One region of the Citrobacter sp. Igbk 17 genome, then DNA from elsewhere that is predicted to be linked to it. Evidence: predicted binding sites of a transcription regulator. Region 1 holds the regulator's gene; each other region holds the start of a gene.

Region 1 (8,018 bases):
ATAATACGGCGAAATAAAACGTGGTATGAACAAGAACGGGCGGAGAGATATCTTCGCCCGTTTGCATTTTAGCGTTGTTTTTCAATTGCCCACTTGAGTAATGCCGCACAACGGTAGAATCCGTGGGCAAATTTTCCGTATGGGATGGTCAGAAATAGCGCCATGACGACACCAAGATGAATAGCAAGCAAAATAGCCATCCATGAGGTATCTCTGCCTGCCAACAGCGCTAAGCCTGTCAGACTCGTCAGTAGCAGCAACAGGATAAAACCGCGGTCCATCGGCTTTTGCCTTGCGTCGCCCTGTAGCGGTGAGCGTTTAAAATTCAGCCATAGCAAGCCTGCAGGTCCGATCACCAGACCAATACCGCCCAATGTGCCAAGGATTACCGGGATGCTGAAAAACGGGTAGGGGGCTTCGATACCAGCGAAATAGTGGTAGCCTGTCGCCACGACGGTGGCGGCAAAACAGAGCATAAAACCGTAGAAAGTGAAGTGATGAAACCGGCGGCGCATCAGGGTGAAAGCATCATCCGCTTCGTTACACCCTTTACCGTGCCCTCCATCGAGATATTTCAGCGTCAGTGCATTGTGTGAGGCTTCAACAATGTCAACAGAACGCGGCATCCCCGGAGAAATCTCCCGCCAGAAGCGGAAAACGCCAGCCATGAGCAGACCCATCGCCAGAATAAAGACTGAACCAAACATCCATGCCAGCAGGTTATGCGGGAAAATTTGATAAAAATCTCCAGCCAGCGGAGGATGGAACAGGGAGCCTTTTAACCCCATGGCAAGAAGTAAAAACAGGATCAGGCCGAAAACCAGCGACAGCGTTACGGTCATGCCTGCCCGGCGATAAAGCGCGCCAAAAGTGGCGGGTTGCGTATAGTGTTGATAGGTTTCCAGCCTTACTTCTGCCATTGCTTTCGGCACATTGATGGCAAATTCATGGGGCGGTGCGTATTGACACGCGTGCAGGCAGGCGCCGCAGTTATGGCACAAATTGGCCAGATAGTTGATATCCGCTTTTCCGAATTCCAGACGCTGAGTCATCGCCGGGAAAACGGCGCAAAAACCCTCGCAATAGCGGCAGGCATTGCAAACTTGCATGACTCGTTCAACTTCTGCTTCTGGCTCGGTAAGCATTTTCGCTTCGATAATTAATCTCTCAAGCTGTTTCATGATATGCCTCCTCACGTGCTGCCAGAGCGGCTTCTTTTCCGGCAATACGACCAAAGGTGGTCCCTATCGACATGCCTACACCTGCGGTGTAGCCTTTTCCCAGCACGTTGCCCGCCATCATCTCTCCGGCTACGAACAGATTGCGACTTGGAAGCCCTGCAAAATGCACCGCGGCGTGTTCATTCACCTTTAACCCCAGGTAGGTGAAGGTGATCCCCGGACGTAAGGCATAGCCATAGTAAGGTGGCGTATCCAGTGGTCGCGCCCAATGTGTTTTTGCCGGTGTCAGATTTTGTGTTGCACAGTTATCCAGTGTGGTGTGGTCAAAGTGCCCTGGCCGGCAGGCGCTGTTGTACTGCATGACAGTATGGGTAAAGCGCTCAGTATCCAGTCCCAACTGACGTGCCAGCTCTGCTAACGTATTGGCCTGTGCACCAGGAAAAACCGGGGGCATGAAGTGACCGATCGCTTTACTGTCGATAATGGAGTAACCAATTTGTCCGGGCTGGTGGGCAACCAGACGTCCCCAGATGGCATAGCGTTTGGGCCAGAAGTCTTCGCCTTCATCATAAAATCGTTCTGCATCGCGGTTCACTACGATGCCCAAAGAGACACAGTCCACGCGGGTGCAAATCCCGCCGTCATATAATGGCGCTCTGGCGTCAATGGCTACGCAGTGTGACTGGGAGGGCTCGCCGATGATGTCCGCCCCGGCATCGATCATAAATTTGAGTAGTACGCCCTGATTAAAGCGCGTGCCGCGAATGAGGAAGTTATCCGCTGGCCATTCACCGCGGGCGTTCTCACCCCATGCTTCTCGCAGCCATTCGCGGTTAGATTCAAACCCGCCAGCAGCAAGTACACAGGTCTTTGCCGGAATGCGTTCTGCACCTGCCAGTGCTGCCACGAACTTGCCATTATGCAGTTCAAGTGCCTGGACTGGTGTGTTATAGCGGATTTGCACCCCCAGTTTTTCTGCGCTGCGATAATAGGCGTTTACGAGTGCTTTTCCTCCGCCCATAAAGAAGGCATTCGTTCGCGCGACATGCAAAGCGCCAGAAAGTGGCGGTTGAAAGTTAACGCCGTGCTGGCGCATCCAGTCGCGGCATTGGGAAGAGGTACGGATCACCAGCCGAGCCAGTGCTTCGTTGGTATTACCTTCCGTTACACGCCAGAGGTCCTGCCAGAATTCCTCTTCGGGATAGCTCTCCACCAGTACATCCTGTGGCGCATCATGCATACAGCGTAAATTACGCGTGTGTTGGGAGTTCCCTCCGCGCCATTCACGCGGGGCCGCCTCAAGCAGCAATACCGAAGCGCCTTGCTCCCTGGCGGTTAAAGCGGCACATAGTGCTGCATTGCCGCCGCCAATCACCAGAACATCAACCATCGCAGACTCCATTACCACTTAACCAATTGTTAAGTTTGTAATTAAAATGTATACGAGTAAGTTGTGGGGACGCTATGACGTGATGCTAAACAGCCCTTTAATTATTGTAAAGGGTAGCACCTGGCCAGCGTCCAGATTCCACCAGTTGATGCATCACTTTGGTGAGTACCACACGGGCAGCGAGGCCTGCTGGGGTGAGTTCATCGTCAGAAAGGCTGACCAAAAAGTTGGGGCGGCTAAGTATGGGATTATGGATGCCGACCACTCTTAATGTCTCTTTATCGAGATGGGAAATTGCCGCGCCAGGCTGAAGTGTTGCACCAATTCCGCTGCGAACGGCGTGCATCAGTAGCGTCAGGCCGTCAATTTCTGTGGCGATCTCAATGTTCAGCGCATGCTCCTGGCTGATAGCATCCAGTCTGCCGCGCAGACCATGTCCTGGGCTTGGCATTATCAATGGAATATTAACCAGTTCGGCAGGGGCGATAGTGTCATCCGCAATACCTGCCAGCAAGTTATGAGTACCAATCAAAAATAACTGTTCCTCAAGAATTGCTCTGGCGCTCCAGCGCAGGATTTTTTCCTTCTGAAAGACCACGGCCAAATCAATTTGACGGGTATTAATCATTCGTTCCAGATTGCCAGAGAGACTTTCCACTACATGCAGGCGGACATCGGCATAGCTTTCCCGCATAGCGTTGATGAAAGGCATCCCGAGAACGGAAGCGGTGCTGGGTGCCATGCCGACGCTGACGTGCCCGGAAAGTCTGGCTTCCCGTGCCGCAAGGATGGCATCGTCTGCGTGGCGTAATGCCAGTTGTGCCTGAGAGTAAAAGGCCAGTCCAGCGCTGGTGGGCGTCACGCCACGAGAAGTCCGTTGCAGCAGACGTATGGCGAGTTCGTTTTCCAGGCGGGTCATTTGCTGACTGAGCGCCGAAACACCGATATTGAGGTCGAGCGCTGCGCTACCCATGCTGCCGGTTTCTACAATGCGCACAAAATAGCGTAACTGGCGAAGTTCCATTTCGACTCTCCGATGAAGGCAATTGATTTTTACATTAAAGCAACACAGGAGCGGTGGGAAGGGGAAAGGGGCAGGTAACGCCCATAAAAAAAGCCAACCGTAAGGTTGGCTTTTCAGAAAGCATCACATTATTTGGCGTCGTGCGCATGATCATCTTCGCGGCAATCGCCTTCAGCGCAGTGACCGTAAAGATAGAGGCTATGGTTAGTTAAACGAATACCATGTTTAGCCGCAATCTCACGTTGACGCGCTTCGATGGAGTCATCGCTGAATTCGACCACTTTGCCGCAGTCAAGGCAAATCAGGTGATCGTGATGATGTTGCTGGGTCAGTTCGAAGACGGATTTACCACCTTCAAAATTATGGCGGGTCACGATACCGGCATCATCAAATTGGTTCAGCACGCGATATACTGTCGCCAGACCAATTTCTTCACCCATGTCGATCAGGCGTTTGTATAAGTCTTCCGCACTGACGTGATGGTTATCCGGTTCCTGAAGAACTTCCAGAATCTTTAAACGAGGAAGCGTTACTTTCAGGCCAGCCTTCTTTAATGCGGTATTGTTGTCAGTCATGCGGAATCTGTCCTGTAGCTAAACGGTTCACTTCATTAACAGAAGTGACAGAAATTGCACTTGAGATAATGCGTATCATTATAGAACTGCCATGCCTAAATGAAAACTGCAAGTCTCTGGCAAATATTGTTAATCAAAACGTGGTATCACCAACAAACACACTGTGCAATACCCGATTGGCATCCAGCCATTGTACAGGGTCAGGCGAAAAAGTTACAAATTTGTAGCAATTATTTTGATTGGTTTTATCTATTGATGCGGCGCAGATGAATATCTACGCCGCACGAAATCAGGCATTGATGATTTCGTCGAGGTGCAGCTCTTCAGCGATCTGCTTAACCCATTTTTCTACGCGCTCAGCGGTCAGTTCCGGCTGGCGATCTTCATCGATAGCCAGACCCACAAAGTGGTCGTCATCTGCCAGGCCTTTGGACGCTTCAAAATGGTAACCCGCCGTTGGCCAGTGGCCGACGATGGTAGCGCCGCGCGGCTCGATGATGTCGCGGATGGTGCCTAACGCATCACAGAAATATTCTGCGTAATCTTCCTGGTCGCCACAGCCGAACAATGCCACCAGTTTACCGTTAAAATCAATGTCTTCCAGAGTAGGGAAGAAGTCATCCCAGTCGCACTGCGCTTCACCGTAGTACCAGGTTGGGATGCCGAGCAGCAGAATGTCATACCCTTCCAGGTCTTCTTTGCTGCTTTTTGCAATGTCATGTACATCGGCAACGTCTTTACCAAGCTGTTTTTGAATCATTTTTGCGATATTTTCGGTATTACCGGTGTCGCTGCCGAAAAAGATGCCAGTGATTGCCATGAGTAAAATAACCTCTTGAAACTTATTGAAATGGTGGTGGCGCATTGCCCACGGATAAGGGCAATCATAGCAGAACAGTCCGGCATGCGGAAACAGCAAACACGCGGGACTGCACTCTGTGCTACACGATTTATGATTTAGAGCAGAAATTCAGACTATGCCTGACCGCGCAATGCGGTGAGTTGGTTCATCAGCATCTCTTCGATGAGTTCACTGCGACTCATGTTGCGCGCTTCCGCCAACTCATTTAGAGCGTCAACGGCATCCGCGTTCAATTTCAGTTCGACACGCTTGAGTCCACGAACTTTGTCGCGTTTAAGCTGATTACGTTTATTAATACGTAACTGTTCATCACGCGAAAGCGGATTGGTTTTGGGTCGTCCCGGGCGACGCTCCTGCGCGAACAGATCTAATGTCGTACGGTCCGTTTGTTCTTTGGCCATGATCTTGGTGACTTCGGGGAAACAATCAGCCAGGCGTCTGCCCGGATGGATAGCGCGCCATAATACATCAGCAGGGGAGGCGCGCCAACGCCCACGCACGTAATCGCGCGCGGACGCTGAGTTTTTAATCAGTTAACCTTCTCACTCAGATAACGACGGATAGCGCGCAGCACCGCATCGGGTTTTTCCGCATGTACCCAATGGCCTGCGCCGGCAATAACGTGGGCGCGGGCCTGCGGAAACTGGGCCAGTAATTGCTCGCGATACGCTTGTGTCACATAAGGTGAATTACCGCCGGGGATAAACAACGCCGGATGTTCCCAGGCGGGTATGGTTTCCCATCCTACGATATGGGGATACTGATCCCACAACACCGGGACGTTAAAGCGCCACTCGCCGTCAACAAAGGATTTCAGCAGAAACTGGATCACGCCTTCTTCTTGCAAATGCTGACGCATGACGCTCGCGGCCTGCTGGCGAGAGGAAGCCTGGGCATCTGTTACCGCGTTAATGGCGGCAAAAATCTCATCGTGGCGGCGTACGTGATAGTCAACCGGTGCAATATCGATGGCGACCAGTTGATCGATGCGTTCCGGTGCCAGTGCGGTCAGTGCCATGACGGCTTTGCCCCCCATGGAGTGCCCAATAAAGGTCGCTTTTTCGATGTGTTGCTCATCGAGGGTATCCAACAGATCCTGCGCCATTGCAGGATAATTCATCTCCGGTGAGCGGGGAGAGAGGCCATGATTTCGCATATCGACCTGGATGATATCGTGATCAACGACCAGGGAGCGTGCCAGTATGCCCAGATTATCCAGACTGCCAAACAGACCGTGAACCAGGACGATGGGAGAATTATTGTGCGGGTTTTGCGCAGATTGCGCTCGGATATTCAATTTCATGGCAAAGTTCTTTTTTTCACACTCACGGGTTAGGGTATCATGTTGACCATTCTGCCACATGGCTGCAACAACTACGGTTACTCCGAGTTTTGCTGGTCACCAGGCTCGACGCTATCCGCTGTTAGGATTTGCCTTTACACTACAGTGTGTAAAGTCCTGACAACTTGTATTCAGCCAAACATTGCACTGGATTAAGATGAAAACGATTGAAGTTGATGATGAACTCTATAGCTATATTGCCAGCCACACCAAGCATATTGGCGAGAGCGCATCCGACATTTTACGGCGTATGTTGAAGTTTTCCGCCGCATCACAGCCTGTCACTCCGGTAGTAAAAGAAGTCCGCGCCGTGCAACCTGTCGTGGAAGCCAAGCCGGTCAACCCCGCGAAAGACAAAGTGCGCGCCATGCGTGAACTGCTGCTTTCCGATGAATATGCGGAACAGAAAAAAGCAGTGAATCGCTTTATGCTGGTGCTGTCTACACTTTACTCACTGGATCAACACGCGTTTGCACAAGCAACAGAATCGTTGCATGGCCGCACGCGCGTTTATTTCGCAGCGGATGAACAGACGTTGCTGAAAAATGGTAATCAAACCAAACCGAAACACGTGCTAGGCACGCCATATTGGGTGATCACCAACACGAATACCGGCCGTAAATGCAGCATGGTTGAACATATCATGCAGTCAATGCAATTCCCCGCGGAGTTGATTGAAAAGGTTTGCGGAACAATTTAATCCTTGCATTAGAAGGACCAGGCAATGGCAATCCACAACCGTGCAGGTCAACCTGCACAACAGAGTGATTTGATTAATGTCGCCCAGTTAACGGCGCAATACTATGTACTAAAACCGACGGCAGGGAATGCGGAGCACGCGGTGAAGTTCGGTACATCCGGGCATCGCGGTAGTGCGGGTCGTCATAGTTTTAATGAGCCGCATATTCTGGCTATCGCTCAGGCGATTGCCGAAGAACGTGCGAAAAACGGGATTACTGGCCCGTGCTATGTGGGCAAGGATACCCACGCGTTGTCTGAACCGGCATTTATCTCTGTACTGGAAGTGCTGGCGGCGAACGGTGTTGATGTCATCGTGCAGGAAAACAACGGCTTTACGCCAACACCTGCCGTGTCTAATGCTATCCTGGTCCACAATAAAAAAGGCGGTCTGCTGGCTGACGGTATTGTGATCACGCCGTCCCATAACCCACCAGAAGACGGCGGCATTAAATACAATCCGCCAAACGGTGGCCCGGCAGATACCAACGTCACCAAAGTCGTAGAGGACAGGGCTAATGCACTGTTGGCTGATGGTCTGAAAGGCGTGAAGCGTATCCCGCTGGATGCCGCACTGGCGTCCGGTCATGTTAAAGAGCAAGACCTGGTTCAACCCTTCGTGGAAGGGCTGGCAGATATCGTCGATATGGCGGCAATCCAGAAAGCGGGTCTGACGCTGGGCGTTGATCCACTGGGTGGTTCCGGTATCGAATACTGGAAACGTATCGCTCAGCACTACAACCTGAATCTGACTCTCGTTAACGATCAGGTCGACCAGACTTTCCGCTTTATGCATCTTGATAAAGACGGTGCCATTCGTATGGACTGCTCCTCCGAGTGCGCGATGGCTGGTCTGCTGGCGCTGCGTGACAAGTTCGATTTGGCGTTTGCCAATGACCCGGACTA
Region 2 (8,018 bases), on a different contig from region 1:
AACATCTGGCATACGCGACGCAAGCAGGCGGAATGAACCTTCAGGTGCCGTTAACTTCATCCGAATAATATCCGCGCTGGCTGAGCGACCCGGCAGCGGTTTGTTCGACAATGAAGCCGGCGGCGGCAGGTGTTGGCGTTGCTCAGCCCAGAATGCGCGATCACGTTGCCAGGCATCGCTTTGACGATACTGTTGATACTCTTCCACGACCTCGGCAAACGGCGTAAATGGCGAGGCTGGCGTGGATTCACCGCGCAGCCACGCTGTGTAAATGGCAGCAATCTGGCGGGTAATAGCTGGGAAACTAAAGCCATCAACCAGTAAGTGATGATAGCGTTGATACCAGTACCAGCGTTTATCTCCCACCTGAATGAGCAGATGGAAGACCAGCGGCTTGCCGCCGTCAACGCGAAGATCCTGTTGCAGATCCGCCCGCATCAACGCGCGTGCCGCCTCGTGCGGACTGGACTCATCGCGTAAATCGAGTATGTCAGGTTCAGCAAAGGTGAGCGTAGGATCAACCCATTGCCAGATTTCACCGTTATCCTCAGTGAACTGCATCCGCAGGGTATCCGCATGCTCCAGACCGGCCACGACCGCCTTTGCCAGCAGTGGTGCATTCAGTTCACCGGTTAATTCGACATAGTGTGCAACGCTCCACGCCGAGGGCAATGTGGAGAGCTTTTCTGCCATCCAAATCCCTGGCTGGGCCGCAACTAAGGGTAAGCGCTGAGTCATTGCGCCTCCTGTACATCGACATAGTTCGCTGGCGTCAGCGTAGTCCAGTTCGCATCCAGCCATTGCTGGCAGACTTCCTGCGACTGCGGTTCACACGCAACCGTCCAGCCAGCAGGAAGTGAGCACTGCTGAGGCCAGAGGCTGAATTGACGTTGTGGGTTTTGCAGAATGTAAAACTGTCCCTGCGGGTTATCGAAGGGGTTACTGAATTCCATACTCAACTCCTGTCGTGGAACATCGTCCGGTTAAAGCGTGTCAGTGAGCGGTTGCCAGAGCGTCATCAGCCCTTGCATTAAACCGCCGCGCCAGCAAAGCGCATCATGTCCACCCTCAACCTGACGCCAGAAAATAGACTGTGGTGCAGAGGGAAATTGGGCAAATAGCGCCTGATTAGCACGAAAAATAATCGGCTCGCGGGTCCCGGCTTCCAGCACAATACGTAAACCCTGAACGCTTAGCGTTCCGGCCTTCAGTTGTTCAATAATCACGCCATCCTGATGGCCACCGCGATGCGGCCACCAATAAGATCCGGACTGACTGAGTACGCAGCCAAACCGATCCGGCCAGTTCAGTCCGGCATACAGCGAAGCCAAACCGCCAAAACTTTGCCCGGCAACCACCGTACGCTGCGGGTCGTCGCTGAATGGCGTCGTGGTCTTCACCCGCGGCAATAATTCCTGCTGAACTGCCAGCCAAAAATCAGCGTTACACGGCAACTCATGGCTGCGATGCGGCGTGTCAATGGCATCAATCAGGAGATATACCGCGGGAGGAAGCTGGCCACGATGAGTGAGTGAGGTCAGAGCCGGCCAGACCGGCATACTCTGTGCCCAAAATTGTCCGTCCAGCAGAATAGCCAGGGGACGTTCTTCCGGGTTGGCTTCACCGGTGGTGAAAACCCACACCCGGCGCGTATTACCCAACCGGTCACTGTGCCATTGCAGGCATACGGCGGGCGAGCCGGGGTTTTCAGGGCGATCCCATCCCGGCTGTACGGGAGCATCTGGCATCTCCAGGGCGGACACCGCATGCCCCCGGCCCCCTTTCCAGCTTTGAGTATTGAGAGGGTCCGCAATAGCCTGTGGCAACAGTTGTCGCCAGCCTTCGCGTAGCACAGTGCGATCGGGCGTTTCACCCGGTGCCAGTGAGGCAAAAATATCGTTTCGATCGGAGGGGATAAAACAGTAGCTGCCGCGCCAGTTAGCGCTCAGGGAAATGCTCCAGCACCAAACATTCGTCCCATCAATACGTCTCATCGACTGGGGGACGGCATTTTGATGATGATCGGTAACGCCCGTGATGTAGACCCACACCCGGCGAATGGCTGACTCTTTTTCGGTTCCCTGTGGGTCACGCCACCAGAACGTTACGCGGTAATCTCCGTTGTCTTCACGCTCCCATTCAGGGCCATTTTTTGACTGCCACCACGCCTCGCTTCCCATCATTAACGCCGTCACCGTCATAACCCCATGTTTATTGTGAAATTTTATATCTGAGCGTGAAATATATTGATAATATTATTGATAACTATTTGCATTTGCAATAGCGTATTGACGCGCTGTGGGAAGCGCGCACAGTTTTTCACCACTTATAAACCGACCTGGCGCTGCGTACTTTTTCTGGAACGGAGGGTTTACGCAGATGCGGGCGACATCAGGCCTGGTGCCCAAAACGGCACACGGGTACTCGTGGCTAAAAGAAAGCAGGACATACAATGAACAACAAGATTCATTCACTGGCCTTATTGGTCAATTTAGGGATTTACGGGGTAGCACTGCCCGCGATGGCAGAAGATAAAACCGATAGCGCCGCCGTCTCTCATGAAGACACCATCGTCGTCACCGCCGCTCAGCAGAACCTGCAGGCTCCAGGCGTTTCAACCATCACCGCTGATGAAATTCGTAAGAACCCTCCGGCTCGCGACGTCTCGGAAATCATCCGTACCATGCCTGGTGTGAACCTGACTGGTAACTCAACCAGCGGTCAGCGCGGCAACAACCGCCAGATCGATATTCGCGGCATGGGGCCAGAAAACACCCTGATTTTGATCGACGGTAAACCGGTGACCAGCCGCAACTCAGTGCGTCAGGGGTGGCGTGGTGAGCGTGATACCCGCGGTGATACCGCCTGGGTACCACCAGAAATGATTGAACGCATTGAAGTCCTGCGCGGCCCAGCAGCGGCACGCTACGGCAACGGCGCGGCAGGTGGTGTGGTGAATATCATCACCAAAAAAGGCAGCAGTGAATGGCACGGTTCATGGGATACCTATTTCAACGCGCCGGAGCACAAAGACGAAGGTTCGACCAAACGCACCAACTTTAGCCTGAATGGCCCAATGGGCGGAGATTTCAGCTTCCGTCTGTACGGTAACCTCGACAAAACCCAGGCAGACGCGTGGGACATCAACCAGGGCCATCAGTCAGAACGTACAGGTACGTATTCCAATACCTTACCGGCCGGTCGCGAAGGGGTGATCAACAAAGATATCAACGGTATTGTGCGTTGGGATTTCGCCCCACTTCAGTCACTGGAACTGGAAGCGGGTTATAGCCGCCAGGGCAACCTGTACGCGGGTGACACGCAAAATACCAACACTAACCAGCTGGTGAAAGATAACTACGGTAAAGAAACTAACCGTCTGTACCGTCAGAACTACTCGCTGACCTGGAACGGCGGCTGGGATAATGGTGTCACCACCAGCAACTGGGTGCAGTACGAACACACGCGTAACTCTCGCACGCCGGAAGGTCTGGCCGGGGGAACAGAGGGGATCTTCGACCCGAATGCTTCACAAAAATATGTCGATGCCGACCTGAATGACGTCATGCTGCACAGTGAGATCAGCATTCCGTTGGATCTGCTGGTCAATCAAAACCTGACGCTGGGTACTGAATGGAACCAGCAGCGCATGAAAGACATGCTGTCTAACTCGCAGACCTTTATGGGCGGTAATATTCCAGGCTACAGCAGCACCGATCGCAGCCCATATTCGAAAGCCGAGATCTTCTCTCTGTTTGCCGAAAACAACATGGAGCTGACCGACAGCACCATGCTGACACCGGGTCTGCGTTTCGACCATCACAGCATTGTGGGCGACAACTGGAGCCCGTCGCTGAACCTGTCCCAAGGTCTGGGCGATGACTTCACCCTGAAGATGGGTATCGCGCGCGCCTATAAAGCACCGAGCCTGTATCAGCTCAACCCAAATTACATTCTGTACAGTAAAGGCCAGGGCTGCTACGCCACCGGTTCCGCAACCGGTATTGGCTGCTACATGATGGGTAACGATGACCTGAAAGCTGAAACCAGCATCAACAAAGAGATTGGTCTGGAGTTCAAACGTGACGGCTGGCTGGCCGGCATTACCTGGTTCCGCAACGATTACCGTAACAAGATTGAAGCGGGTACGGTACCGTTTGACAGAACCTCTATCAGCAAGAAAAACGCAACTACGGGCAAGACCACCACAACCTACACCGATATCTATCAGTGGGAAAACATTCCTAAAGCGGTGGTTGAAGGTCTGGAAGGGACGTTGAACGTACCGGTTAGCGAGACCGTTAACTGGACCAACAACATCACTTACATGCTGCAAAGTAAGAATAAAGAGACCGGCGAGCGCCTGTCGATTATTCCTGAGTACACGCTGAACTCAACATTGAGCTGGCAGGCTCGTGAAGATCTGTCACTGCAATCCACCTTTACATGGTACGGCAAACAGCAGCCGAAGAAATACGATTACCAGGGTAAACCGGTGACCGGCAGCTCGGCACAAGAAGTGAGTCCGTACAGCATCGTCGGCCTGAGCGCGACCTGGGACGTGACCAAAAACGTCAGCCTGACCGGCGGCGTGGATAACGTCTTTGACAAGCGTCTGTGGCGTGAAGGCAATGCCCAGACCACTGGCGATATCGTTACCGGTAATTATATGGCGGGCGCTGGCGCGTACACCTATAACGAACCGGGTCGTACGTGGTTCATGAGCGTGAATACCCACTTCTGATAGCGTTGTTCCCTCTCCTCCCGGTGGGGAGAGGGAAACAATACAAAATCATGCGTACAATACACACATCATTCCCTTTCGCAGACTATTCGCTACAGATCATCGAATTTGATCCCAACAGTTTTCACGAACACGATCTGCTCTGGCTCCCTCACCATGCCCAGCTAACCGCTGGCGCACGTAAACGTAAAGCAGAACACTTAGCAGGACGTATCGCTGCAATACATGCTTTACGTGAATACGGTATCAAAACGGTGCCCGGCATCGGCGAGCAGCGACAACCGCTGTGGCCACATGGCCTCTTTGGCAGTATCAGCCATAGCGCAACAACGGCACTGGCTGTCGTCTCACGTCACCCCGTCGGACTGGACATTGAGGCTATTTTTTCGCCGCAGGTCGCAGCCGACCTGACTAACAGTATTATCGACAATACTGAGCGACAGGTTTTGCTTCACGCGTCACTCCCCTTTCCGCTCGCCTTAACCCTGGCCTTCAGCGCCAAAGAGAGCCTGTATAAGGCATTTTCAGCGCACTTGACGCACCTTCCGGGCTTCTCCAGCGCCAACGTTATCGCTCTCACCACAACGCAGATCACCTTGCAAATCACGCCGTCATTTTCGCAAAGCCTCGCCGGGCTGAGCGTTAACGTTAGCTGGTTTCGGCGTGAAGAAAACATCATTACCCTATGCCCGGCCCCACCATCATACTCGCCAGCCTTTTCTGTCTGAGTGGTCAGGGCAAACGCACTATGCCGGTTGAAACGCCGCCAGCGTTCGGCGTTGTCGCCCGTTTTCATCAAAGTTGTCGACAGCCAGCCAACGCTGCAAAACAGCGTCACGCTGTGGCCACTCATCGTCAATCATTGATAACCAGTCGCTGTCGCGATTACGCCCCTTACGCACCATTTTCTGGCGAAAGCGCCCTTCATGGATAAACCCTAAACGCTCCGCCGCACGGCGGGATGCGACGTTCAGAGAATCGCATTTCCACTCCACGCGACGATAGCCCAGCGCAAACGCCTGGCGCAGCAACAGCCAGACGGTTTCTGTACCCAGTACCGTATTCTTCATTCGTGGCGACCAGGTCACATGGCCTATCTCGACCGAGCCATTTACAAGGTCGATCGCCATAAATGAGACTAACCCCACGGCGCGCCCGGATTGTAAATCAATCACCGCATAGGGAACCAAAGAGGCATCCGTTGATTTGCCCGTGACCCAACGCACGGCCTCCTCTACGCTCGCAGGACGCGTGCTGGCAAGCCAGGTCCAGTCACGTTCGTCAGGTGCCTGCGCGTAGGCGTCAAACAAATCGGCGGCATGGCGGTCAGCGTCCAGGGGCTCCAGACGGCAATATTGACCAATAAGCACACTCCGTGGCAGCGCATTTGCGCCATTCCAGTCCGGCAGGGCATCACCCACCGTCTGCCCATACAGATTTATCTCTGGCACTGTTCAACCCCTGTTATGCGAACAAAAACCACGTTATAGCACCCGCCATTTCGCCTTCAAAGCACTGGTCAGGGATTTTTCACGCAGAACAGAAAATCGCCGCCCCTTCTATACTGATTAGAAATCAACGCTCAGGAGAACACGATGTCACTACCCGATTTTCATGTCTCTGACCCCTTTACGTTAGGCATTGAACTGGAAATGCAGGTAATCAATCCTCCGGGATACGATCTGAGCCAGGACGCGTCCAGGTTGATTGACGCCGTGAAGTCAGAACTCACTGTCGGCGAGGTGAAGCACGATATCACCGAAAGTATGCTGGAAATGGCGACCGGGGTGTGTCGCGATGTTGACCAGGCAGCCGCGCAGTTTTCCACCATGCAGCACCTTGTTTTGCGCGCAGCCCAAACGCTTCACCTCGAAATCTGCGGCGGTGGTACGCACCCGTTTCAAACATGGCAGCGTCAGGAAGTGTGCGATGACGAACGCTATCGGCGGAACCTGGAGAACTTCGGCTACCTTATTCAGCAGGCAACGGTTTTCGGTCAGCATGTCCATATCGGCTGCGCCAACGGTGACGATGCGATTTACCTGCTGCACGGCCTGTCGCGATTTGTCCCCCACTTTATTGCGCTCTCTGCGGCCTCGCCCTATATGCAGGCTGCCGATACACGTTTTGCCTGTGCACGGCTGAACATTTTCTCCGGATTTCCCGATAATGGCCCGATGCCGTGGGTGAGCAACTGGCAGGAATTTACCGGGCTCTTTCGCCGACTGGCGTATACCAGCATGATTGACAGCATTAAAGATTTGCACTGGGATATTCGCCCCAGTCCGCATTTTGGCACGGTAGAGGTGCGGGTGATGGACACCCCGCTGACCCTTGAGCACGCACTTAACATAGCTGGGCTTATTCAGGCTACCGCCCACTGGTTACTCACCGAACGGCCATTCAGGCATCAGGAAAATGATTATCTGTTGTACACGTTCAACCGTTTTCAGGCCTGTCGTTTTGGTATGGAAGGAATACTCACCGACGTGAATACCGGGGATCGCCATCGCCTGGCGGACGACACGCTACGCTTACTGGACACTGTCGCCGCGTCGGCGGAAAAAGTGGGGGCAGCGAGTGCCGTTCACACCTTACATCAGCAGGTGAAAAAAGGTCACAATGAGGTCAGGCACATGCGTGATTTTGTGGCAAACGGTGGCTCGCTGAGTGGACTGGTGAAAAAACACTGTGAGATCTGGGCGGGACATTAAGCGCGACGTTTGCGTTAACCAACGATATCCCCGACAATGGCTTTTTAACTCAAGTTTAACAATGTCATGAAACACCCGCTTGAATCACTGATGACCGCCGCCGGGATACTGCTGCTGGCTCTGCTTTCCTGTCTGCTGCTGCCCGCCCCTTCGCTTGGCCTGGTGTTGGCGCAAAAGTTAGTCACAACCTTCCATTTAATGGATCTTAACCAGTTTTATACTTTGTTGTTTTGTTTGTGGTTCTTGCTTCTCGGGGTGATTGAGTATTTTGTACTACGCTTCATCTGGCGGCGTTGGTTCTCGCTGGCAGAATAGACCCGCGAGAACCCGTATACCGTTAATGTGTGCGGCTGTGATTTTCTTTACGATATGCCCCAGGCGGCTGGCTAAACGTACGGGTAAAAATACGCGTGAAAGTCTGCTGCGAATCGAAACCATACTTCAGGCAGATATCGTAAACTTTTTGGTCGGTATCGCGCAGATCGCGTGCCGCTAATAATAGCTTACGTTCACGGATATAACGCCCGAGGCTCTCGCCTTTGTACTGCAGAAAAAGGCGT
Region 3 (8,018 bases), on a different contig from region 1:
AACGCTCTCTTCGACTGAACTGAAAGAAGAAATCTATTTTGCCTGGCGCCTGGGCGTTCATTGATTCCGGTATGCCTGTCGTAATAAAAACCCCGACACATGTGTTCGGGGTTATTTTTTGCCTTAAACCTTGTTTACCACTTCATCTCACCGGTATTCACTTTCGCACTCAGTTCCAGAGAGCTTTCGTCTGCAAGGCCAGGCCATGCTGTGGTCATTGTTTTTATCACGTAGGCTGAACCTTTTTTCGCGCCCAGCGCCTGTTCAAACGACTGAAGGTAATCCTGGGTGAAGCGAATTGCTTTATCACCCGCCGGGCGTTCGCCAATATAATGACCTGGAACCACCTGGGCAGGATGTAATTGCTGCATTTCGCTCAGCACGTTACGCCATGCCATGCGCTCAGCCGATGACTGCGTGTCCGCTGTCCAGACGTGAATACCTGAAGCGATACCGGTTCCGCCAATGATGGCGCGGTTCGCAGGGATCCAGACATATGCCGCATAGTCATTAGGATGGCGTAATTCCAGCGTTTCGCCATCAACCGTAAAGCGTGTTTGCGTGATGGCCTGCGGTACAGTGAGCGAAGTGGGGACACCGTCTTTCATCTGTGGGCCCCAGAACTGTAATTTGGCTTCTTTGGTGGCACGGATATGATCCACCACGTGCGGCGTAGCCAGCACGTTGACACCTGGGAAGGCTTTGACGAGTGGCTCAAGGCCAAAATAGAAATCCGGATCGCCAGACGTGATCACAATGGCTTTCAGCGTCTTACCGCTGGAGCGAATCATTTGCACCAGTTTTTCACCGTCTTTGGTGCTGAATTGGGCATCAAACAAAATGGCTTCTTTCGGGCCGGACACCAGCGTAGAAGAGACCGGGAAAATAGCCTTTTCCTGCGGATTATAGACATCCAACTGTAGCGGAGCGGCAAATGCCGAAGAGGCAAACAGGGGTAACAGCATAGCCAGTGTATTGATTTTCATAACGGGGAACCTTGTGCAGGACATTGTCTTTTGATCGTTCCTGTATTTTAAGGAAATTCGGATCTGTTAGAATTCCCTTATCAGGACATGCTGAGTTTCATAAAACGATCGGATGGGATGCAATGGACAGAGTCATGGCGGCAACCGTTTTTAACCACATCTGTGATTTAGGCAGTTTGAGTGCCGCCGCGCGTGCGCTGGGGCTTTCCCGACCGATGGTCAGTCGCTATCTGGATGAGATGGAAAAGTGGACCGGGGCGCGGCTTATCCATCGTTCGTCACGACGGTTGACAATCACACCTGCCGGCGAAGAAGCGTTGGTGAAAACCCGCACCCTGGCACAGCTTTCGCGAGATATCGGTGCCGCCGGGCTCGCGCAAACCCCATCGGGCACGCTACGGGTAGCGTGTGCACATTTTACTGCCATACATATTCTGGCGCCGGTGCTGCCCGCGTTTCTTGCTCGCTATCCTGAACTCCGCATTGAAGTTGAGATCAACAATCAACCGGTAAGCCTGGTTGGGGAGCGTATCGATGTGGCGATCCGCATCACGGAAAATCCCGAGCCCGGAACGATTGCACGGCGCTTAGGGGATTGTGACTCGGTGTTATGTGCCTCCGTGGATTACCTTAACCAGCATGGCATCCCAAAAACCGTCGACGATCTTGCGCAGCATAATTGCCTTTATTACAGTGGATTTGCCGGAAAGTCATGGCACTTTCTGGATGCGCAAGGGCAAGCTGTCACGGTGGCCATTAAAGGGAATTTAAGCGCCGGTATCTCGTCACTGCTATGTGAATCCGCCCTGGCGGGGATGGGGATTGCGTTGGTTCCTGAGCAGGAGGCGAGAGAAGGGCTGGCGCAGGGGAGATTAATACGACTTCTCCCTCAACTACAGCCTAAACGCCTGCCGATTTATGGTTTATATCTTTCCCGCGATCACCAGCCTGCGGGGTTGCGGCTGTTGCTGGACGAACTGAATGAGACACAGCGCTAACTATGTGATTGAGCGTGTTTATAAAATAGTCAAAGCGCAATTTGTGTTAAAAAAAATTTATCAGTGTATGAGATTATTCTGATCGCCCCTTCAAGAGCTAAGCCATTGTGAGTGCCGGAGATAAGCGCCGGATGGGGCCGGAACCCTTAAGTCTGCCAGCATGCAGACTTAAGGGTTTTTTATGGCCCACATGCGTTTTGAATCGCATTGTTCCCCCGTAGTCATCCCCACCTATCCCTTAAATAGACATTATCTATACATCTTTTAGCATTTGACCTGCCGGAACGATTACATATTCATAATCTATTATTAATCAATGTATTGAACAAAAAAATCCATCCCTGTTAACCCTCGCCGCAGGGTCTATGCTTAATAAAAGTCGTCAAAAAGGGCGGTTAACCCGAATGCCCCTGCTGTTGAGGGGTTGAAGTGATAATCATTATCACTAACATGGTGTTATAGCTTGAAAGCTAATGACTCGAGGTAACCCTATGGAATTGCATTCAGGAACATTTAATCCCAACGATTTTGCGTGGCGCGGGCTGACGTTAACGCCAGCGGCAGCGGCGCATATCCGTGAACTGGTGGCAAGGCAACCCGATATGTTGGGCGTGCGGTTAGGCGTGAAACAAACCGGATGCGCGGGATTCGGCTATGTGCTGGACACCGTCAAGCAACCCGAGAAAGACGATCTGCTATTTGAAACAGAGGGCGCCAGACTTTATGTCCCGTTACAGGCGATGCCGTTTATCGATGGAACTGAAGTCGATTTCGTTCGTGAAGGATTAAATCAGTTATTTAAATTTCATAACCCGAAAGCCCAGAACGAATGTGGCTGTGGCGAAAGCTTTGGGGTATAGGCGGTACTATGTCTCGTAACACTGAAGCAACTGACGATGTCAACACCTGGGCTGGCGGGCACCTCAATTACAAAGAGGGGTTCTTTACCCAACTCAAAACCGATGAACTGGCCAAAGGGATCAACGAAGAGGTTGTCCGGGCAATTTCGGCAAAACGAAATGAACCTGATTGGATGCTGGAATTCCGTCTGAATGCGTTTAACGCGTGGCTGACGATGGAAGAACCACACTGGCTAAAAGCGCACTATGACAAACTGAACTACCAGGACTATAGCTATTACTCTGCACCTTCTTGCGGTAACTGTGATGAAACCTGCGCCTCTGAGCCGGGAGCGGTTCAGCAAACGGGCGCGAATGCGTTTTTAAGCAAAGAGGTTGAAGACGCGTTCGAGCAGCTTGGCGTGCCGGTCCGTGAAGGAAAAGAAGTGGCGGTGGATGCCATTTTCGATTCGGTGTCAGTCGCGACGACCTACCGCGATAAGCTGGCGGAACAGGGTATTATTTTCTGCTCGTTCGGCGAGGCCATTCACGATCATCCTGAACTGGTAAAAAAATACCTCGGTACCGTCGTCCCGGGGAATGACAATTTCTTTGCCGCGCTGAATGCGGCGGTGGCATCGGACGGCACGTTTATTTATGTGCCGAAAGGTGTGCGCTGCCCAATGGAACTGTCGACTTATTTCCGTATCAATGCAGAAAAAACCGGACAGTTTGAACGCACGATTCTGGTGGCGGATGAGGGGAGTTACGTCAGCTATATCGAAGGTTGTTCGGCTCCGGTACGTGACAGTTACCAGCTGCATGCGGCGGTGGTTGAGGTGATCATCCATAAAGATGCTGAGGTGAAGTATTCAACGGTACAAAACTGGTTCCCCGGCGATGGCAATACCGGCGGCATCCTGAATTTCGTGACCAAACGTGCGCTGTGTGAAGGTGAAAACAGCAAAATGTCATGGACGCAGTCAGAGACCGGTTCAGCCATTACCTGGAAATACCCGAGCTGCATTCTGCGCGGTGATAATTCGATCGGCGAATTCTACTCCGTTGCGCTGACCAGCGGGCATCAGCAGGCTGATACTGGCACTAAAATGATTCACATCGGCAAGAACACGAAATCGACCATTATCTCGAAAGGAATTTCTGCCGGACATAGCCAGAACAGCTATCGTGGCTTAGTGAAAATTATGCCTACCGCCACTAACGCCCGTAACTACACCCAATGTGACTCAATGTTGATTGGTGCGGACTGTGGGGCGCATACCTTCCCGTATGTTGAGTGCCGTAACAACAGCGCTCAGCTTGAACACGAAGCGACGACCTCGCGCATTGGTGAAGACCAACTGTTCTACTGCCTGCAACGTGGCATCAGTGAAGAAGATGCTATCTCAATGATCGTCAATGGCTTCTGTAAAGACGTGTTCTCTGAGCTGCCGCTGGAATTTGCTGTGGAAGCGCAAAAACTTCTCGCCATAAGTCTTGAACACAGCGTCGGCTAAAATTTAAGGAAAGCACATGTTAAGCATTAAAGATTTACAGGTCAGTGTGGAAGATAAGGCGATCCTGCGTGGGCTGAGTCTTGAGATTCGCCCCGGGGAAGTACACGCCATTATGGGGCCGAACGGTTCCGGGAAAAGTACGTTGTCTGCGACACTCGCCGGACGAGAAGATTATGAAGTCACGGGCGGGACGGTTGAATTTAACGGTAAGAACTTGCTGGAACTGTCACCGGAAGACCGGGCTGGTGAAGGTATCTTTATGGCGTTTCAGTATCCAGTGGAGATCCCCGGCGTCAGCAATCAGTTTTTCCTGCAAACGGCACTGAATGCGGTGCGCGGCTACCGTGGCGAAGAGTCGCTGGACAGGTTTGACTTCCAGGACCTGATGGAAGAGAAAATTGCATTGCTGAAGATGCCGGCAGATTTGCTCACCCGTTCGGTGAACGTGGGTTTCTCCGGTGGTGAGAAAAAACGTAATGACATTCTGCAAATGGCGGTGCTGGAACCCCAGCTGTGCATCCTTGATGAGTCTGACTCTGGTCTGGATATCGATGCGCTGAAAATCGTGGCAGATGGCGTGAACGCATTGCGTGACGGAAAGCGTTCGTTTGTTATTGTCACCCACTACCAGCGAATCCTCGACTATATCAAACCCGATTACGTCCACGTTCTCTACCAGGGGCGCATTGTGAAGTCCGGTGATTTTACGCTGGTTAAACAACTGGAGGAGCAAGGGTATGGCTGGCTTAGTGAACAGCAGTAACGTGCTCCAGCAGTGGCACCATCTGTTTGAAGCGCAGGGTGAGCGTCGTTCACAGCATGCGCAACAACACCTGCAACAGATGTTGCGGCTGGGGTTGCCGACGCGTAAACATGAGGACTGGAAATATACGCCGCTGGAAGGGTTAACCAACAGCCAGTTTGTCAGCCGTTTTTCTGCAATAACGTCAGCACAGTGCGACGCGCTGAGCTGCGCTATTGATGCCCTACGTCTGGTGTTTGTTGACGGTCAGTACTGCGAGGCGCTTAGCGACAGCATTGACGGCAGCGGCTTTGACATTACCGTTGATGATGCGCGTCAGGCGCTCCCTGCGGCTATCCAGCCAGAGGTGTTCCTGCATCTGACCGAAAGCCTTTCACGCAGCGTCACGCACATTCAGGTCAAACGACATCAACGTCCAGCGAAACCGCTACTGTTGATGCACATCACCCAGGGGCTGGCGGGTGATGAAGTGAATACCGCGCACTATCGCCACCATCTTGAACTGGCTGAAGGCGCAGAAGCTACCGTCATTGAGCACTATGTTAGCCTGAATGCGCATCGACATTTTACCGGCGCACGCTTAACGATGAACGTGGCGGCAAATGCCCATTTGCACCATATCAAACTGGCGTTTGAGAATCCGGTTAGCCACCATTTCGCGCATAACGATATCCAGTTAGGGGCAGATGCGACGGCGATGAGTTACAGCTTCTTACTCGGTGGTGCGGTATTACGCCATCACACCAGTACCCAGCTTAACGGGGAGAACAGCACGCTGCGCCTTAACAGCCTGGCTATGCCGGTGAAAAATGAAGTTTGCGATACCCGAACCTGGCTTGAACACAATAAGGGGTATTGCAACAGCCGCCAGTTACATAAAACGATTGTCAGCGATAAAGGCCGGGCGGTGTTTAATGGCCTGATTAACGTGGCGCAGCATGCCATTAAAACTGACGGTCAGATGACGAACAATAATTTACTGCTCGGTAAACTGGCAGAAGTGGACACCAAGCCGCAACTGGAAATCTACGCTGATGACGTGAAATGCAGCCATGGGGCGACGGTAGGGCGAATCGACGATGAACAGATGTTTTATCTGCGTTCGCGTGGGATTGGCCAGCAGGATGCCCAACAGATGATTCTCTACGCGTTTGCCGCTGAGCTGACGGAAGCCCTGAGCGATGAAACGCTGAAACAACAGGTACTGGCGCGGATAGCCCAACGCCTACCGGGAGGCGTAGCATGACATTTCCCATTGAAAAAGTACGGGCGGACTTTCCGGTCCTGACGCGTGAGGTCAACGGCTTACCGCTGGCTTACCTCGACAGTGCTGCCAGTGCGCAAAAGCCCAACCAGGTGATTGATGCTGAGGCTGAGTTTTATCGGCATGGCTATGCGGCAGTCCATCGGGGTATTCATACGCTCAGTGCCCAGGCGACGGAAAAAATGGAGAATGTACGCAAGCTGGCGTCATTGTTTATTAACGCACGTTCTGCCGAAGAACTGGTGTTTGTCCGCGGCACGACGGAGGGCATCAACCTGGTGGCGAACAGCTGGGGCAGTAGCAATGTCCGGGCGGGTGATAACATCATCATCAGTGAAATGGAACACCACGCCAATATTGTCCCCTGGCAGATGCTGTGCGCCCGTGTAGGTGCGGAACTGCGTGTTATCCCACTGAATGCCGACGGGACGTTGCAACTGGAAACGTTGCCGACGCTGTTTGACGACCGTACTCAACTGTTGGCCATTACCCACGTATCGAACGTCTTGGGCACGGAAAACCCGCTGCCGGAGATGATTGAGCTGGCGCATCAGTACGGCGCAAAAGTGCTGGTAGATGGCGCGCAGGCGGTCATGCACCACCCGGTGGACGTGCAGGCACTGGATTGTGACTTTTATGTCTTCTCCGGACATAAGCTTTATGGACCCACCGGCATTGGCGTGCTGTATGCCAGAGAGTCGCTGCTGCAGGAAATGCCACCGTGGGAAGGCGGTGGCTCGATGATAGCAACCGTCAGTCTGAGCCAGGGAACGACGTGGGCCAAAGCCCCCTGGCGTTTTGAAGCCGGAACACCGAACACCGGAGGGATTATCGGTCTCGGAGCGGCTATTGAATATGTTAGCGCGCTGGGGCTTACTGAAATCAGTGAATATGAGCAGTTCATGATGCGTTATGCACTGGAACAACTGGCGGAGGTACCTCATCTGACGCTCTACGGCCCGGAAAATCGTTTAGGCGTGATCGCCTTTAACCTGGGCAAACATCACGCGTATGACGTTGGTAGCTTTCTTGATAACTATGGAATTGCCGTTCGCACGGGGCATCACTGCGCGATGCCGTTGATGGCTTATTATCACGTTCCCGCGATGTGCCGGGCTTCCATTGCCATGTATAACACCCATGAAGAAGTGGATCGCCTGGTGACGGGGCTCAAGCGTATTCATCACTTGTTGGGATAACAGGGAGGCATTATGGCTGCGCTACCGGATAAAGAAAAACTGTTGCGTAATTTTCTGCGTTGCGCTAATTGGGAAGAGAAATACCTGTACATCATTGAACTGGGTCAGCGGCTGCCGGAATTAAATGCCGACGATCGCTGCCCGGAAAATAGCATTCAGGGATGTCAAAGTCAGGTATGGATTGTTATGCGGCAGAATGCTGAAGGTATTATTGAATTACAGGGCGACAGTGATGCGGCAATTGTGAAAGGACTTATCGCCGTCGTCTTCATTTTGTATGACCGGATGACGGCTCAGGATATTGTGAATTTTGATGTGCGTCCGTGGTTCGAAAAAATGGCGCTCGCACAGCATCTCACACCTTCACGTTCACAGGGACTGGAAGCGATGATACGGGCGATCCGCACCAAAGCCGCAACTCTTAGCTAAACTGATAAAACACGTCATCTTTC
Region 4 (8,018 bases), on a different contig from region 1:
ACGTCTGCTGCCACTCCTCAACGCTTAACGTATCGGTAGCCCCCATGCGCAAAATCCCGGCGGCATTGACCAGCACGTCCAGCCGCTCGGTGTTCGCCAGCAAGCGCTCGCACACCTGCGCCACCTGCGGTGCATCCGCCACGTTCATCACCTCAGTGGCAAACGGATATTCTTCACCGTCAAACGCCAGATCGAAGCCGGTCACCTGCGCACCCGCGTCAACAAACGCCAGTGCCGTAGTGTAACCAATCCCTTTTCCCGCCCCAGTAACCCAGACCGTTTTACCGGTGAAATCAAAACCGGTCATGACGTCACCTCGCGGGAGAGCAGTTTCCACCAGGCGTCAATCGTTGGGTTTTTCGCCAGCATCACAAAGTCGATATCGCCATGCACTTTCCGCCAACGGGCCGCCAGCGCCATCATACGTACTGAGTCCAGACCGTAGTCGATCAAGTTTTCGTCATCCATTGGCTCTTCAGACTCATCGAGCAGTGGCAGAATCACATCGCGCAGCGCATCTTTGCTGTCCGGAACAGGTGTCGGCAGTAACTCCTGAGTCATCACCACGCGACCGGAACGCCCCGCCACGTATTTCAGCGACATCAGGTGTTCATCACGGCTAAAATCTGCCAACGCATCAGCGACCATAAACGGCTTAATATCACGCATGAAGGCATCAGTCGCGGTGGTCATGCAGCCAATATGCGCATACACGCCGGTGATGATCAGCTGGTTACGCCCGGTGTCTCTTAGCATCTGCTCCAGCGGTGAACGATGAAACGCACTGTAACGCCATTTAACCAGAATGGTATCCGCTTCATCCGGCGCCAGCGCATCGACGATTTTTTGCTGTTCCGGCGAGCGTGTCAGGCCCGGTCCCCACATATCGTTCAACAACGCACGGTCTTCATCGCTTTGTTCTTTCGGCTGCGCAGTGTAATAGACCGGAATGTTATGCGCTTTACAGTACTGACGCAGCGCGGCGATGTTGGCCACGACCTGTTCCATCATCGGGCAGTTCTCGCCCCAAAAGCCGATAAAATAGTCCTGCATGTCGTGGATTAGCAGCGCGGCGCGTTCTGGTTCAAATGCCCAGTCAACTTTATTTGCCGGAACATCAAGCGCCGTTGGCAGCGCATAAGCCTGCAGTTTAGGAATTGCCATTTCTTCTTCTCCTTCAGGCCGGTGAACGTGATGCCAGCCACTGACGTAATTGTTTTTTATCCACTTTGCCTACCGGGGTCAGCGGCAATGACTCAACGCACTCGACACGGTCCGGCAATTTGAATTCCGCCACGCCCTGTTCGCGCAGAAAGCGACGGACCTGTACTGCACGCAGCGGCTCTTTCACCACCAGGCAGGCGCAACTTTTCTCGCCCATCAGCTCATCGTCCATACTGACCAATGCGGCATGGATCACCATTGGGTGCCGCAACAGCAGGTTTTCAATCTCTTCTGCGGCGATCTTCTCTCCGCCACGGTTGATCTGATCTTTCTCTCGTCCCTGCACCGTGATGTAACCATCCCGATCGATGGCGATCAGATCACCAGAGCAATAGAATCCGTTAGCATCAAACGCGCTGGCGTTATGCTCAGGGCTATTGAAGTAACCGCGGAAAGTGTACGGACCGCGCGTCATCAGGCGTCCCGTCGCGCCCTGTGGTAACGGATTCCCGTCAGCATCTGCCACCCAGACCTCATCGTCAGGGCACATCGGCCGGCCCTGGGTATTGATAATGCGCTCCGGGCTGTCATCCAAACGGGTATAGTTCACCAGCCCTTCCGCCATACCGAAGACCTGCTGCAACTGGCAGCCAATCTCTTCCGGTATGCGAGCGGCAAGCGAAGCCGAAAGCCGTGCGCCCCCCACTTGCAACAGTTTCAGCGAAGCCAGTTGTGTGTTACTACCCCACTCCTGAATTGCCTGCAGCCACAGACTCACCGCTGGCGGTACCAACGCCGTCACGTTTACCTGATGCTGTTCAATCAACGGAAAGCACAACGTCGCACTCGGGTCTGCCGCCAGCACCACAGTTCCCCCCGCGAGGAAAACGCCCAGCGCACCGGGCGAACTCATGGCGTAGTTATGCGCGGCCGGGATCGCGCATAAATAGCGGGTCTCAGCGGTGAAATGGCAAATCTCGTTACTACGGCGCACGCTGTAGTAGTAATCATTGTGGGTGCGTGGAATCAGCTTTGGCGTCCCGGTCGTGCCGCCGGAAAGCTGAAAGTAAGCCACTTCATCAGCCGGTGATGGTGTCGCGGTAAACGCCGTTGCGGGTTGGCTTATTGCCGTTTGCAGATTGTGTTCGCCGTCATCATTGAGCAACTGAACCACGCGCACTGAATTGTGTTCGGCAACAAAGGTATTCAGAAAATCATCGCCACTGAATAACGCATGCTGGCGATCGGCAATCAGTAACACCGGTTTGATTTGCGTTGCGTAGGCGTTGAGTTCGTTGCGCTGATGGCTAAACAGTGCCAATACGGGGGCTACGCCCAGTTTGAGCAGCGCAAAGAAAGTGATATACAGCTCAGCCACGTTACCTAATTGCACCAGTGCGGTCTCGCCGGGTTTGATCCCCTGGCGACGCAGGCTGCAGGCAAGATTATCCGTCGCCTGGTTTAACTGGCTGTAGCTAAGATGGCGTTCCCCGTCAATCACCGCCGTATGGTCGCTATCGGCATGACGGGCCAGAATGTCGGTCAGCGGCAAATCCTGCCAGTAGCCTTTTTCACGGTAGCGGCGGGCAAACTCTTCCGGCCAACGGGTGAAAGGAATACTCATTATTGCTCCTTAGAGCCTGTCGATAAGGCCTGAATAGCCTGGTAGACCAGGCGCTTAATGCAGTCCAAAAACATTCAACATGGTGGATAGCTTGGCACCCGTTTCACGCCACTCCGCAATCGGTGACGAGGCGGGCACAATGCCGGCTCCGGCGAAGAAACGTACCTGATTACGCAGCAGTTTCGCACAGCGGATCGTCACCACCCATTCGCCGTTGCCTTGCGAATCACACCAGCCAACAATGCCGCCGAAAAGTTCGCGATCGAACGGCTCCAGTTCAGCAATCAGTTTCTGAGCAACCTGATGCGGGAAGCCACTTAGCGCCGGTGTTGGATGCAGCAGACAAGCCAGCGTCAGTGCGTTTTCCTGGGCATTGGCTTTACCTTCAAACGGGGTACCGAGATGCCAGAGCGTGGGCGTGGTGACCAGTTGCGGAGACGAAGGAAGTTGCAGCTCACTGCTGCGATCGCGCAGAACCGCTTTCATCGCCTGGGTGACCAGCTCGTGTTCATGGCGATCCTTCTCGGAAGCTAACAGACGGATCCCCGCCTCCCGGTCCAGAACATCGTCCGGTTGGCGACGTGCAGATCCCGCCAGCGGCAGCGAACTGAAATGGTCGCCTTCTTTGCGTAACAGCAATTCCGGGCTGGCGCCGATCAGTACACCGCCATCGTCGATAGGTACATGAAAGTTGTAGCTTGCCGGGTTTTGCGCGATCAGCCGCTCCAGCAGTGCACCACTGTCGATATTGGCGTCGGCGGTCACATCAATCAGGCGTGACAGCACCACTTTGTCGACTTCCGGCGTTGCCGTCAGCGCCGCTGCTCTGGCGACCATATCTTCGAAAAAATCCTGCTCAGGAATCGATTTACGCTCAACGACATTCAGCGACTGATGGGCAGTAAAGTAACGCGCTGATTGCTGCTTTGCCGTGCGTGAGAAGCTTTGCCATGATTGGGGAATAAACAGCGACGAGGGCTGGCGGGTGTCAAAGGGAATGGCCCCGACCATAATGGGGTTTGCGATGCCCTGCGATTTGGCCTGCGCAAACAGTTTGTGCATTTTCTGTTGGAAAGGGCTGTCTGGTGAATCACCATCAATTGCCGGTTCCGCATAGCGGGCGAAGCATCCTGACGTCGTAAAACTACGATACGGCGACATAAAGAAAAAACTGTCGGGAGCGAGAGTTGCCATAGTCTGCGTTTTTTCCTCGGCCAGTGACGTGTCCATATCATCCTCCATAAAATGATAAAGGCTCTAATAATGATTATCATTTATATTTTCGGTCGCTAACCTAAAAGCAAAGCGTCGGTATGTCAACTCTTGTGGTAACACAATGTGCGACTTAGGCTTGCATCCCTGACGCGTAACAATGAAAATGAGAAGCATTAACTACATTGATAACAGGAAGCTTATTTGTGAGATTTCCCGCGTTTTACCGCACTGCGCTGTTACTGGTTGGACTCGCTATTTCAGGAATTTCTTTAAGCCATGCCGCTGACTGGCCACGCCAGGTTACCGACAGTCGTGGCACGCACACGCTGGAACATAAGCCACTGCGCATTGTTTCCACCAGCGTCACGCTCACCGGTTCTCTGCTCGCCATTGATGCGCCTATCATTGCCAGCGGTGCCACGACACCGAATAACCGTATCGGTGACGCTCAGGGCTTTTTACGCCAGTGGAGCGACGTCGCCAAAGCACGCAAACTGAGCCGCCTGTATATTGGCGAGCCGAGCGCCGAAGCCGTTGCAGCACAAATGCCGGACCTGATTCTGGTCAGCGCCACCGGGGGAGACTCCGCGCTTGCGCTGTACGATCAACTGTCCACCATAGCCCCTACGCTTATCATTAATTACGACGACAAAAGCTGGCAGTCACTGCTGACACAATTAGGTGAAATCACCGGGCAGGAGCAACAGGCAGCGGCGCGTATTGCTGAGTTTGATAAGCAACTGCTCGCGGTAAAGCAACGTATCACCCTGCCGCCACAGCCGGTCAGCGCGCTGGTGTATACCGCAGCCGCGCACAGCGCCAACCTGTGGACGCCGGAGTCCGCGCAAGGCAAGCTGATGGAACAGCTCGGTTTCACGCTGGCACCGCTACCTGCCGGACTACATACCAGCCAGAGCCAGGGTAAACGTCACGACATTATCCAGCTTGGTGGTGAGAATCTGGCGGCCGGCCTGAACGGTGAAGCGCTGTTCCTGTTTGCAGGCGACAGCAAAGATGCCGAGGCGATTTACGCTAACCCACTGCTGGCACATCTGCCTGCCGTGCAAAACAAACGCGTTTATGCGCTGGGGACGGAAACCTTCCGTCTGGATTACTACAGCGCGACGCTACTGCTGCAACGCCTGTCAGCGCTCTTTTAATGGCTATCGCCGGATGCAGCTAACGCCTAATCCGGCTTACAAACCGTAGCGCACAACGCTATCAGGCATTCACAGGTATCTGTCGGAAACGACGAAGCTCGCTTAACAACAGCAGCAGCAACAGACCGACAATCACCAACCCAAACCCACTGACGCTTGCCGAGGCCGCAGGCGTCATCATCGCCCCCAGCCCCCCTAACAGCGCCGCGCCAATCGCATCACCGGTTACGTTCTGCGCAGTCCACAAACCGTTAATTCGCCCGAGCATCGCTTCCGGCGTCTGCGTCTGTAACAAGGTGTACTGCAACAAAGAACTGACCGCACTCAGCCAGCCAAACAGCGCCAGACAAACAACGCCCAGCTCCCAGACCGGCATCAGGCCGAACAGGCCGATAGCCAGGAAAGAGGCCACAGTTGATGCCAGCATAATCAGACCAGGACGCACGCTGTGTGCCAGTTGCCCGCTGGTTAAAGCACCGATGGCCGCGCCCAGGGGAATAGCCGCATACAGTAACCCAATCTGAGCGCTCGACATCTGCCAGTTAATCGCCAGTGCCGGGTACAGCACGCGCACAGCGCTCGCCATGGTCAACAGACCACCGAGCAGCGCAATGCCGCCAATCAGCGGGCTGGCGAACAGAAAACGGAACGCCGCCACCAGCGATGTCAACGGATGTTCACGCGGTTGTGGCGGAGGTGGTAACGCGGGAAGGCTCAGCAATGGCAGCAAGGTAATGAATGTACCCGCCGCCGCCAGGCCGTAGTTCCAGACCACGCCCCCGGTCGCCAGCAGCACCCCACCAAGCATTGGCGAAATCACCGATCCCAGACGCACCGTCAGCATGGTAATCGCCCCGGCTTGCATCAGATTTTCACGCCCGACCAGCGCAGGTGTCGCCGCCAGCAGTGCGGTGACACCCAGCGAGGCAAAAAAGCCATCCCATAAACCCAGAACATAGATAGCCAGCAACGACGGTTCGGGCAGCAGCGCGTTCAGGCACAGGCCAATAAAACCGATACCACAGGTTCCGCGGGCCAGCAGGATCACCTTTTTGCGCTCATAGCGATCGGCCAGTACGCCACCCACCATCAGACCAATAAACATGGCGCTCCCGGTCAGCGTAACCGACAAACCCACCTGCCAGGTCGACTGGGTCATCATCTGGATCTGTACCGGGACCGCAACCCCCAATAGCCCCAGAGAGACAATGGAAATAAAACGGGCGAGGAAAACAGCGCGAAATGCAGGATGGGTCTTTAACAGGCTGAGATTAAGCAGCCAGGATTGTCGATTCATTACAGAGCCTTACCAGGTACTTTTTCAATATCCATTCAATGGCTGCACATGCTAACATATCCAAATAAGATCGATAACGATAATTACTATCATTATCAGGGAAGTTGATATGTCATGCTCTGTTTCCGCGACACGCGCCTTCGCCGTGCCCGGACTATTGTTACTCCTTGTTCTCACCACGGCATTAAGTCTGGTTATTGGCGCAAAGTCGCTGCCCGCCTCCGTGGTATTTGATGCACTCACCGGCAGTTGTCAAAGCGCCGATTGCACCATCGTGCTGGACGCGCGACTCCCGCGTACGCTGGCAGGGCTCCTCGCAGGGGGGGCGCTGGGCCTGGCGGGTGCGCTGATGCAAACGCTCACCCGCAACCCGCTGGCCGATCCGGGTATTCTTGGCGTCAATTCCGGGGCCAGCTTCGCGATTGTTTTAGGCGCGTCGCTGTTTGGCTTTTCCTCCCCGCAAGAACAACTGGTAATGGCTTTTTCCGGGGCTCTCGCAGCCTCACTGATTGTGGCTTTTACCGGTAGTCAGGGCGGCGGACAGCTCAGCCCGGTACGCCTGACATTGGCCGGTGTTGCGCTGGGTGCTGTTCTGGAAGGATTATCCACTGGCATCGCCCTGCTCAACCCGGATGTCTACGACCAGTTGCGTTTCTGGCAAGCCGGTTCACTGGATATCCGCAGCCTGCAGACGCTGAAAGTCGTGCTGATCCCGGTCCTGATTGCCGGCGCTGTCGCGCTGTTTCTTAGCCGTGCTCTGAATAGCCTCAGTCTGGGAAGCGACACCGCAACGGCGCTGGGCAGCAAAGTTGCGCGTACCCAGTTTATCGGCCTGTTGGTGATTACCGTACTGTGCGGAAGTGCGACCGCCATCGTCGGCCCTATCGCCTTTATCGGCCTGATGATGCCGCATATGGCACGCTGGCTGGTGGGCGCAGATCATCGCTGGTCGCTGCCCGTCACTCTGCTGGCCACCCCTTCTCTGCTGCTGATTGCCGATATCATCGGTCGTCTGATTGTGCCCGGCGAACTGCGCGTCTCGGTCGTCAGCGCGTTTATCGGTGCGCCGGTTCTCATCTTCCTGGTACGCCGCAAACAGCGCGGAGGTGGCGCATGATGCATCTCTCCCGTCGCCTGATTATCAGTTGTCTGCTGCTGGTCGTCGGCTGCCTGGCCGTTGGATTGTGGAGCCTGCGCAGCGGTGCCGTTATGCTCGAGACCCAGCAAATTATTGCCGCCCTGCTCGGCGATGCACCGCGTAGCATTACGCTGGTGGTGACCGAGTGGCGATTACCACGCGTGTTGATGGCGCTGCTGATTGGCGCGGCGCTGGGCGTTAGCGGCGCGATATTCCAGTCATTGATGCGCAACCCGCTGGGTAGCCCGGACGTGATGGGTTTCAATACCGGTGCCTGGAGCGGCGTACTGGTCGCAATGGTGCTGTTTGGTCAGCATCTTACCGCTATCGCGCTGGCGGCCATGCTCGGCGGGGTCCTGACTTCGCTGGTGGTCTGGGCGCTGGCCTGGCGCAACGGCATCGACACCTTCCGACTGATCA

The links. The regulator Fur, encoded in region 1, represses iron uptake genes when iron is present. The targets are predictions, from matches to a motif close to ATAATAATGAGAACNACTATCAA.
Region 2: fes (enterochelin esterase) is a predicted target of Fur. The motif match lies at 2,253-2,275, and genes of this name have one in related genera.
Region 3: sufA (Fe-S cluster assembly scaffold SufA) is a predicted target of Fur. The motif match lies at 2,414-2,436, and genes of this name have one in related genera.
Region 4: fepB (Fe2+-enterobactin ABC transporter substrate-binding protein) is a predicted target of Fur. The motif match lies at 4,161-4,183, and genes of this name have one in related genera.

What each region holds. Positions count from the first base shown of each region.
Region 1 is NZ_JANEWI010000016.1:48,176-56,193, reverse strand. It holds gene chiQ (ChiQ/YbfN family lipoprotein) at 1-17, shown strand, start outside; gene tcuB (tricarballylate utilization 4Fe-4S protein TcuB) at 69-1,181, opposite strand; gene tcuA (FAD-dependent tricarballylate dehydrogenase TcuA) at 1,168-2,571, opposite strand; gene tcuR (tricarballylate utilization LysR family transcriptional regulator TcuR) at 2,669-3,595, opposite strand; gene fur (ferric iron uptake transcriptional regulator) at 3,724-4,170, opposite strand; gene NNO08_RS11525 (ryhB-regulated fur leader peptide) at 4,163-4,249, opposite strand; gene fldA (flavodoxin FldA) at 4,460-4,990, opposite strand; gene ybfE (LexA regulated protein) at 5,146-5,433, opposite strand; gene ybfF (esterase) at 5,562-6,335, opposite strand; gene seqA (replication initiation negative regulator SeqA) at 6,532-7,074, shown strand; gene pgm (phosphoglucomutase (alpha-D-glucose-1,6-bisphosphate-dependent)) at 7,099-8,018, shown strand, end outside.
Region 2 is NZ_JANEWI010000032.1:40,167-48,184, forward strand. It holds gene entF (enterobactin non-ribosomal peptide synthetase EntF) at 1-738, opposite strand, end outside; gene NNO08_RS17640 (MbtH family protein) at 735-953, opposite strand; gene fes (enterochelin esterase) at 984-2,201, opposite strand; gene NNO08_RS17650 (TonB-dependent siderophore receptor) at 2,453-4,744, shown strand; gene entD (enterobactin synthase subunit EntD) at 4,795-5,472, shown strand; gene NNO08_RS17660 (GNAT family N-acetyltransferase) at 5,491-6,195, opposite strand; gene NNO08_RS17665 (YbdK family carboxylate-amine ligase) at 6,340-7,458, shown strand; gene NNO08_RS17670 (DUF1158 family protein) at 7,525-7,773, shown strand; gene NNO08_RS17675 (RamA family antibiotic efflux transcriptional regulator) at 7,796-8,018, opposite strand, start outside.
Region 3 is NZ_JANEWI010000027.1:22,443-30,460, forward strand. It holds gene NNO08_RS15870 (YdiH family protein) at 1-64, shown strand, start outside; gene NNO08_RS15875 (Vmh family MBL fold metallo-hydrolase) at 135-986, opposite strand; gene NNO08_RS15880 (LysR family transcriptional regulator) at 1,109-1,984, shown strand; gene sufA (Fe-S cluster assembly scaffold SufA) at 2,476-2,844, shown strand; gene sufB (Fe-S cluster assembly protein SufB) at 2,853-4,340, shown strand; gene sufC (Fe-S cluster assembly ATPase SufC) at 4,357-5,103, shown strand; gene sufD (Fe-S cluster assembly protein SufD) at 5,078-6,349, shown strand; gene sufS (cysteine desulfurase SufS) at 6,346-7,566, shown strand; gene sufE (cysteine desulfuration protein SufE) at 7,579-7,995, shown strand.
Region 4 is NZ_JANEWI010000032.1:27,615-35,632, forward strand. It holds gene entA (2,3-dihydro-2,3-dihydroxybenzoate dehydrogenase EntA) at 1-307, opposite strand, end outside; gene NNO08_RS17595 (isochorismatase) at 304-1,164, opposite strand; gene entE ((2,3-dihydroxybenzoyl)adenylate synthase EntE) at 1,178-2,788, opposite strand; gene entC (isochorismate synthase EntC) at 2,843-4,018, opposite strand; gene fepB (Fe2+-enterobactin ABC transporter substrate-binding protein) at 4,207-5,163, shown strand; gene entS (enterobactin transporter EntS) at 5,225-6,460, opposite strand; gene fepD (Fe(3+)-siderophore ABC transporter permease) at 6,570-7,577, shown strand; gene fepG (iron-enterobactin ABC transporter permease) at 7,574-8,018, shown strand, end outside.